One region of the Kitasatospora sp. NPDC058406 genome, then DNA from elsewhere that is predicted to be linked to it. Evidence: riboswitches for the same ligand, from Rfam matches in the RefSeq annotation. Region 1 holds a riboswitch; each other region holds the start of a gene.
What was found. Region 1 has a riboswitch for cyclic di-AMP ahead of ACFWOG_RS00465 (hypothetical protein). Riboswitches for the same ligand answer to the same signal wherever they lie in the genome.
Positions count from the first base shown of each region.

Region 2: linked by a shared signal. The riboswitch ahead of ACFWOG_RS37135 (transglycosylase family protein) and the one ahead of ACFWOG_RS00465 (hypothetical protein) in region 1 are both predicted to bind cyclic di-AMP.
Region 3: linked by a shared signal. The riboswitch ahead of ACFWOG_RS06900 (transglycosylase family protein) and the one ahead of ACFWOG_RS00465 (hypothetical protein) in region 1 are both predicted to bind cyclic di-AMP.
Region 4: linked by a shared signal. The riboswitch ahead of ACFWOG_RS35945 (peptidoglycan DD-metalloendopeptidase family protein) and the one ahead of ACFWOG_RS00465 (hypothetical protein) in region 1 are both predicted to bind cyclic di-AMP.

Region 1 is NZ_JBHXKE010000001.1:106,620-108,810, forward strand. It holds gene ACFWOG_RS00460 (hypothetical protein) at 1-50, shown strand, start outside; gene ACFWOG_RS00465 (hypothetical protein) at 93-1,352, opposite strand; cyclic di-AMP (ydaO/yuaA leader) riboswitch at 1,362-1,510, opposite strand; gene ACFWOG_RS00470 (MoaF N-terminal domain-containing protein) at 2,031-2,191, shown strand, end outside.
Region 2 is NZ_JBHXKE010000321.1:597-2,787, forward strand. It holds gene ACFWOG_RS37135 (transglycosylase family protein) at 1-1,222, opposite strand, end outside; cyclic di-AMP (ydaO/yuaA leader) riboswitch at 1,209-1,405, opposite strand; gene ACFWOG_RS37140 (hypothetical protein) at 1,640-2,191, shown strand, end outside.
Region 3 is NZ_JBHXKE010000022.1:21,547-23,737, forward strand. It holds gene ACFWOG_RS06895 (cytochrome P450) at 1-448, shown strand, start outside; cyclic di-AMP (ydaO/yuaA leader) riboswitch at 679-825, shown strand; gene ACFWOG_RS06900 (transglycosylase family protein) at 831-1,784, shown strand; gene eno (phosphopyruvate hydratase) at 2,037-2,191, shown strand, end outside.
Region 4 is NZ_JBHXKE010000291.1:6,057-8,247, reverse strand. It holds gene ACFWOG_RS35945 (peptidoglycan DD-metalloendopeptidase family protein) at 125-1,135, opposite strand; cyclic di-AMP (ydaO/yuaA leader) riboswitch at 1,139-1,300, opposite strand; gene ACFWOG_RS35940 (MFS transporter) at 1,611-2,191, shown strand, end outside.

The DNA.
Region 1 (2,191 bases):
AGGCCAACAACCGGCAGCCGTTCGCGATCGAGGTCGTGCAGACCGCCTGAGACCGCCCGCTCCTCCGGGAGCGGACGGTCTCGGGGCCGGTCCTAGCGGTAGACCCGGACGTAGTCCGCGGCGAAGGTGATCGGCGCGGTGCCCTGGGGCGCGGGGTGGTACTGCCCCGCGCTCAGGGACAGGTTGAGGATCAGGTACGCGGACCAGGTGGTGCCGACGCCCTTGCCGTCCGAGAAGACCTTGACCCCGTTGACGTACCAGTCGACGGAGGTGGCGCCGTAGTGGGTGCCGATGGTCACCCAGCCGTCCTTGGCTATCGCCTTGGCGTCCGTGTAGTACAGGTGACCCGGCTTGACGTGGTTGGTCAGTTCCAGCAGGTTCGGGTTGTCGGGGTGGTACTCGAAGGTGTCGATCTCCCCGTTGCCGTTCTTCCAGGTCCACAGCGCCGGCCAGGCGCCGGTGCCGGCCGGGAGCTTGACCCGGGTCTCGGCGTAGTCGCCGGTCTTCACCTGGAAGCCCTCGCCGGAGTACTCGGTGGTGAGCAGCCCGGTGTCCCAGGACTGCTTGCCGTTCTCCAGCTTGTTGGCGCCCGGCCTGGCGGTGAACGTGGCGGCGCCGCCGCCGACGGTGACGTTGTTCTTGTTCAGCCAGTCGAGCTTGTTGTCGTCGGGGTTGTGGTTGCCGTAGCGGTAGGCGCTGCTGCGGTCGCCGGTCCAGCGGGAGCCGTAGGCGATCGGGCCGCTGAACTCGTCGGACCAGGTGAGCTTCTTGCCCGCGACGGGGGCACCGGTGGCGGGGGGCGTCGTCGGGCTCGTGGTGGGGGGCGTGGTGGGGGGCGTCGTCGGCGACGGGGTGGGGGTCGGGCTCGGCGTGGCGGTGGCGGAGACCACCAGCTGCCGGGAGGGCAGGTTGTGCCAGGCACCACCGAGGTCCTGCCAGAAACCGAACTGGGTGTAGGTGCCGGCCGCCAGGGTGCGCGCACCGGTGGTGATCGACAGGCCGCTCGGGCAGATCTGCGCGTTGCTGACGTTGCCGGGGAAGTCGAGGTTGCGGCCGGCCGCGTCGCGGATGCCGACGCCGACGGTCTTGGCGGTGAAGCAGGCCGAGGAGTGGACGGCCAGCGAGGCGGTCGAGGCCTTGCCGGCGACCATGGTCGCCGGGGTGAGGGCGTCCTGGGTGACGGTGGGCGCGGTGGCGGCCTGGGCTCCGGTGAGGGCCGGGACGCCGAGCAGGCCGGCGCCGGTGACGGCGAGCACTCCGGTGGCGGCGAGGGCGGCGGTGCGGCGCCGGTGGGTGGGGCGGGCGTGGCGGGGCGCGTGGCGCCGGGCAGGCCGGTGCGGGGCAGGGGGCATGGCTGGGTCCTCTACGACGCCTGCGAGGTGAGCTGTCGGGTTCGGGCTGAGGTTGCCCGGCCGCCCGGGGAGCGGCTTCACCCCTAGCCGCGGTCCGGGCGCGGAGGCGCACGGACCGGGCACTGACCTTGGGTCCCCCGCTCCCGTCCGCTGTGGTGCTCGGGTGCCGACCGGCGGGTGGACAGGACTCGGCGTCCCGACGGCGGGAGTCCGCGACAGCGGACGCCCCTGCAGGCTAGGCAGGCCGCCGGGGACCGGACAACCTCGCACGGACGGTTGTCGCGCAGGTCACAGACCCGGCGTCCGCGGATGATCAACGCGCCTGCGGAGTTGATCAGTTGGGAGGAAGCTACGGATCAGGCCCCGGCCGGGGCCCTCCGGTCCGGGGCGGCACCGGCGCCGCGCTCCCGAGGAGCACCGCGGCCCGGTCGAGGAGGGCCGCCCTGGAGGACCGCCCGGGAGGGCAGGTTCCCCGGCCGGTGGCGGGGTGGAGCGGGAGGCGGCCGGCAGGAGGGCGCGGCAGGAGGACGTCCGGTGCGGGGCCCGGCCCGTCGGCCCCGGCCCCGTGCCCGAGTACGCCGCGAAAGACGGGGCGGTCGGATAGGTTGGGGATCCAACCGCGCCGGAACCGTCCGGACCGCACCGGGAACCGCATGAGAGACGAGGACCAGCCCCACCATGACCGCCCCCCTGCCCGGCTTCGCCGGCCGCACCTTCCTGTTCCAGGTCGACAACGGCGCAGCCTTCCGCAACGCCTACTCGGCCGACGGCAAGCGGCTGCGCTGGGAGGGCCTCGGTGAGTCGGCCGGCCAGTGGGAGGACGTCGCCCTGCACGTCGC
Region 2 (2,191 bases), on a different contig from region 1:
CGGAGTCCTTGCCGTTGTTGGACCAGAACAGCAGGTCGCCCGGCTTGAGGGCGTCGAGCGAGACGTGCGTGGACGCGGCGGCCTGGTCGGCGGCGACGCGCGGGACGGTGATGCCCGCGGCGCGCAGCGCGGCCTGGGTGAGGCCGGAGCAGTCCCAGCCGCCGTTGCCGGTGCCGCCGTAGACGTAGGCCTGGCCGACCTTCGACTGGGCGAAGGAGACGGCCGCGGCCATGCTGCCGGTGGCGGCCTGGGCCGGGGCCGGGGTCTCGGCCTGGGCGGCGGGCTTGGCGGCCGGCTTGGTGGCCGGGGCGGGGGTCTGGGCGGCCGGCTCGGTGGTGGCGGTGCCGGTCCCCGCGTCCTTGGCCCGGTTGAACCAGTCGAAGCCCTTGCCGGACTCCTCCGAGGCCTGGTTGCCCTTGGCCCGGTCGCCGAAGGTCAGGTGCTGGCCCGGGTAGATGCTGTGCGGGCCCTCGGTCAGGGTGGCGCGGTTGAGCTCGTAGAGCCGCTCCCAGCCGCCCTGGACGTCGTTCTTGTCGGCGATGGAGGAGAGCCAGTCGCCGACGGCCACGGTGTAGTCGGCGGACTGCTTCCGGTCGCCCTGCTGACCGCCCTGCTGGCCGGTCTGCTGGCGCCACTGGCGCCCGTCCTGGCCGCCGTCGCCCTGGCGGGCGGCGTCGGTGGCGGCGGGAGCCTGCGCCTGCGGCTGGGCGGCCTTGGGCGCGGCGGGCTGCGTGGCCTTCGGCTGGGCGGCGGGCTTGGCGGCCGGGGCCGGGGTCTGGACGGCCGGCTTGGCGGCGGCCGTGGAGGTGTCGACGGCGGCCGGGGTGCCGCCCTTGGTCAGGCCGGCCTTGACCGAGCAGACCGGCCAGGCACCGGGGCCCTGCACGGCGAGCACCTTCTCGGCGATCGCTATCTGCTGGTCCTTGGTGGCGAGGTCGGCGCGCGCGGCGAACGAGGTGCCGCCGAACTCGGCCCAGGTGGAGCTGGTGAACTGGAGTCCGCCGTAGAAGCCGTTGCCGGTGTTGATGCTCCAGTTGCCGGTGCTCTCGCACTGGGCGACCTTGTCCCAGGTGGCGACGGAGGCGGCCGAGGCGGTGCCGGTGGTGAGGCAGGGGATGGTGAGGCCGATGCCCGCGACGCCGAGGGTGGCGATGGCGCGACGGGTGCGGCTGGACAGGCGGGTGCCGTTGGTGGGCAGCATGAAGACGCGGTCCTCTCCCACGCCTGCGAGGTGAGCTGTCGGATTCGGGCTGGAGTTGCCCGGCCGCGCTGTGGACGCGGCTTCACCCCTAGCCCTGGTCGGTCCGGGGACCGGCCTGGGCGAACTACCTGTGGTTCCCCCGCTCCTGCCGTGGTGCTTCGTACTTCCAGCGCACCCGACGGCAGGACTCGGCGTTGCAGGGGAGCTGGGTCCGTGTGGCCACGAACGGGGAGCACGTTAAGCAGAGCCGCCTTCAAACCGCAAACATGTGTGAGCCACGTCACTGTTTGCGAAATCCGTGGTGGGCGGCTGTCCTTCATGATCAGAAATGACCGATTTCATGCAACGCCCGTCGCGGTCAACGCAACTGCCTATGCTTCAGAGCGTCGGTAGGACGCCGGCGCCGCCGCAGCCGCCCGTGGGGAGGGCTACGCACCGATGGCCATGGACGAGGACCCGGCCCCCGCCCGGCCGACCGGCCGGGCGCGCGGAGCGCATCGCAGGGCAAAGCATCGCAGAGCGGACATCCCACCCGAACCGCCCCTAACTCCCTTAAGTCGCCGCACTTTACTGCGCTGGCTCGCCGTCGGCACCGCCTTCGCGGCGGTCAGCGGCGAGGAGGTGCTGCGGCGCTCGCTGAGCGGCCCGACCGAACCGGTCGCCGCCGTCGCCGGATCGTCCACGGCCGTCGGCGCGGACCGGACGGGAGCCGGAGGCCACGGTGGGGCGTCCCCCGAGGCCGCTCCGGTGGGCGCCGCGCCCGAACAGCCGGCCCCCGCGCCCACCGTCGACCAGAGCGGCCGCCGCTGGTCCGACCCGGCCGGCTGGGGCGGTGCCGTGCCCGGCCCGAGGAGCACCGTGCGGATCACCGACCGGGTGCTGCTCGACACCGACGCCGCCGTCGGCACGCTGCTGGTGGAGCCGACCGGCGCCCTCACCTTCGCCGCCGACCGCACCCTCACCCTCGCCGCCACCGGGAACGTCGAGATC
Region 3 (2,191 bases), on a different contig from region 1:
CGGGATCGAGGAACTCCTGCGCTACGACGGGCCGGTGGAGCTGGCGACGTGGCGGTTCGCGACCAGCCCGCTGACCATCGGCGGGGTGCTGATCCCGGCCGGGGACCCGGTGCTGGTCGTGCTCGCGGCGGCGGACCGGGACCCGGCGCGGTTCGCCGACGAGAACACCCTCGACCTGGCCCGCGCGGACAACCCGCACCTGGGCTTCGGGCACGGCATCCACTACTGCATCGGCGCCCCGCTGGCCCGGTTGGAGGGGCGGTCCGCGCTGGCCACGCTGCTCTCCCGGCTGCCCGACCTGCGGCTCGCCGAGAGCCCGGAGAACCTGCGGTGGCGCGGTGGTCTGATCATGCGTGGACTTCGTGAACTTCCCGTGGAATTCACCCCCGAGAAGATGCCCGAAAGGGCCTCTTCCGGGCAGTCGTCCGGTGCTCCGTCCGATCGGTGAGGCGACCCGCGACACGCTGACGGAAGGTCTCCGACCAGGCAGGACGGCGAGATTGAACCGTCACCAACCCGGACATAGCGCCCCCGTTGGTGGGCGATCCATCACCTGACGTGATTTCCGTGTGATACCGACGATATGAGCTTGTGATTGCTCTACGGATCTGTCTACTCTCCGTGGAGTTCGCAGCTGCGAGCCCCGAGCACGGAACGCCGAGTCCTGCCCGTCGTGCCCCGGGAAACCGACCAGACCCTGGGCAGGGGCGGGGGAACCAGGTTTGTTGCCGTCCCCCACGGCTTGGGGTGAAGCCGCCTCGCGCGGCCGGGCCACCTCCCGGTCCGAACCCGACAGCTCACCTCGCAGGCGTGCGGAGAGGGACCTCTTCATGCTGTTCGTCGGAACCGGCCGTCATCGTCGTCGTACCCAGACCGAGAAGGCCATCGCCGTCGCCGGCGTCGCCGGTGTCGGGCTGGCCCTGCCGATCCTCAGCGCCACCGGTGCCTCCGCCGCCCCGGTCTCCACCTGGGACGCGGTCGCCCAGTGCGAGGCCGGCGGCAACTGGAGCATCAACACCGGCAACGGCTTCTACGGCGGCCTGCAGTTCACGCCCAGCACCTGGAAGGCGTTCGGCGGCACCTCGTACGCGCCGCAGGCCAACCAGGCCTCCAAGGCGCAGCAGATCTCGGTGGCCGAGAAGGTCCTCGCCTCGCAGGGGCCGGGCGCCTGGCCGGTCTGCTCCAAGAAGGCGGGCCTGAGCAAGGGCGGCGCCCCGGCGGCGGTCGACACCTCGGCGGACGCCAAGCCGGCCGTCCCGCAGGCCGCCACCCAGCCGAGCGCGCCGCAGACCACCGCCCCGCAGACCACCGCGCCGAAGCACGCCGCGCCGAAGTCGGCCCAGCAGGAGAAGCCGGCCCAGGCGGCCAAGCAGGCCCCGAAGCACGCCGCGCCGAAGCCGCAGGCCCAGCAGGACCGGCCGCAGGTGCAGCAGTACGGGCAGGCCCCGTCCTTCTCCGGCATGTCCGGCTGGGACGCCGACGCGAAGGTGTTCTGGTACGAGAACAACGGCGGCTGGTACTGGACCAGCCACCAGAGCGTCTACCAGCAGTACGCCGGTCAGGCCGCGGTCCAGGACGCCCGTCCGGCCGCCGCCCAGAGCGCCCCGGCCGCCCAGCAGGGCGCGGGCCACGGCTACACCGTCCGGGCGGGCGACACGCTCGCCGGCATCGCCGCCGGCCAGGGTGTCTCCGGCGGCTGGCAGGCGCTCTACGACGGCAACCGCGGCACCGTCGGCGGCGACCCCGACCTGATCGTCCCCGGCCAGGTGCTCACCCTCGGCTGATGCCGTTTCGCCGGTGGATCGCGAGGGGGGGCCGGGTTCGACCGGGTCCGGCCCCTTCGTCCCGATCCGGCCCCCTTCCGTGGGGCAACCAGGTGAACTACCGGCGGGTAGCCGTGCCACACGCTGAGACGGGACCCGGGCCGACGTGGCCCGGAGAGCCCGTGCGGTTAGGCTCTGGTCGTAACGACTCCGCAATCGTCCGGCCGACAGCACCCACCGTCAGCCGAACCTGTTTCCGCTAGGAGATGCCTCGTGCCGTCCATCGATGTCGTCGTAGCCCGTGAGATTCTCGACTCGCGTGGCAACCCCACGGTCGAGGTCGAGGTGGGCCTCGACGACGGCAGCACCGGCCGCGCCGCTGTCCCGTCAGGTGCCTCCACCGGCGCCTTCGAGGCGCTGGAGCTCCG
Region 4 (2,191 bases), on a different contig from region 1:
AACGGGCGTGTCCCGCGCCCGTGGATCCACTGGTGGTGCGGCGATCACCCGGTCAAGCGGTCACCCGACATGACCATTCCGGGAGGTCGTTCACCCCGCACCCAGCGGTGGTTCTGGTGCTCGATCAGATCGAGACGCCGTGCGCCCGCAGGTAGGCGATCGGGTCGATGTCCGAGCCGTACTCCGAGCCGGTGCGGATCTCGAAGTGCAGGTGCGGGCCGGTCACGTTGCCGGTCGCACCGGAGAGGCCGATCTGCTGGCCGGCGGTGACGGTCTGACCGACCTTCACCGCGATCGAGGACAGGTGCGCGTACTGGGCGTACTTGCCGTCGGCGAGCTTGATCTCGACCTCGTTGCCGTAGGCGCCGCCGTTGCCGGCCTTCACCACGGTGCCGGCCGCGATGGCGCGCAGCGGGGTGCCGGTGGCAGCGGAGAAGTCGACACCGGTGTGGTGGCCGGAGGACCACATGGAACCGGCGACACCGTAGGCGGTACCGAGCTTGGTACCGGCCAGCGGGGCGACGTAGCCGGAGGAGGCGACCACGGGAGCCGGCGCCGGGGCGGCGGGCTTCGCGGCCTGGACCGGCGCGGGCTTGGCGGCGGGCGCGGCGGGCTTCGCGGCCGGGGCGACCGGCTTGACGGCCGGGGCGGCGGGCTTCGCGGCCGGGGCGGCGGGCTTGGCGGCCGGCTTCACCGAGTCCTGCGAGACCTGCGGCTTGGCGGCGGGCGCGGCCGGCTTGGCGGCCTCGACGGCCTTGCCGCCGAGTGCGAGCTGCTGGCCCGGGTAGATCAGGTTCGGGTTGGCGCCGACGACCGAGCGGTTGCGCTCGTACAGGGCCTCCCAGCCGCCCTGGACGTTCTTCGCGTCGGCGATCTTCGACAGGGTGTCCCCGCCTGCGACCTTGTAGGTCTCCTCGGCCGCGGCGGCCGGGGCGGTCTCGGCGGCCGGGGCGGCGTCGACGCTGGCGGCGCCGTTCCAGGTGCTGGTCTGGTGGGGCTTGGCGGCCGGAGCCTCGTGGGCCTGGGCGCTCACCGCGGTGACCAGCGGGAGGGCGAAGGCGGCGCCGGTGACGGCGGTGGCGATACCGATGCGGACGGCGCGGGGCAGGGCGATACGACGAGCCTGTGCGGCCATGGCTGATGTCCTCTCCGACGCCTACGAGGTGAGCTGTCGGGTTCGGGCTGGAGTTGCCCGGCCGCATCTAGGCGGCTTCACCCCAAGCCGGACCGCGAATTCCGGTCCGGCGACTTACCTTTGGGTCCCCCGCTCCTGCCGAACAGAGTTCGTTGCGTACCACCGGGCAGCGGCAGGACTAGGCGTTCCACCCGGTGGCCACCCGGGCTGACGCCGGGCGGTCGCTGAACTAAAACTCATCCGTCCGAGTGAAGCAATGTCGATCTCTTGAACTCGCAACAAAACACCGGACCGCCGTCACGCTCCGAATGATCGGCTGCACAGTACGCACACAATCGATTCACGGCGTGCCACTGATCCACGACCCTCCGCCGATTTCCGGACCGGTCCGCACACGATCACTCACGGAAAGCCATCCGCCGACACGCCCCCGGTGACCCTTGTCACGTCGGCCCCCGGGGCGGACGATCATGCCGTGGCCACCTCCGAGGCCGGCATCCTGCGGTTGGGCACCGCGCAGGGTCGCTGGGTACTTCTGGCGACGGTGCTCGGCTCCAGCCTGGCGATGCTCGACGGGACCGTCGTGAACGTCGCGCTGCCCAGGATCGGGACCGATCTCGACGCCCCGCTCGCTGCCCTGCAGTGGACGCTCAACGCCTACCTGCTCACCCTGGCCGGGCTGATCCTGCTCGGCGGCGCGCTCGGGGACCGGTACGGCCGGCGCCGGATCTTCCTGCTCGGCGTGGTCTGGTTCGCCGTCGCCTCCGCGGCCTGCGCGGCCGCGCCCACCATCGAGGTGCTGGTCGCCGCCCGCGCGGTGCAGGGCGTCGGCGGGGCCCTGCTCACCCCGGGATCACTGGCGATGCTCCAGGCGGTCTTCCACCCCGAGGACCGCTCCGCCGCGGTCGGCCTCTGGTCCGGCCTCGGCGGGGTGTCGGCGGCGGTCGGACCGTTCCTCGGCGGCTGGCTGGTGGACGGGCCGGGCTGGCGGTGGATCTTCCTCCTGAACGTCCCGCTGGCCGTGCTGGTCGTCGCGGTGACCGCCCGACACGTGCC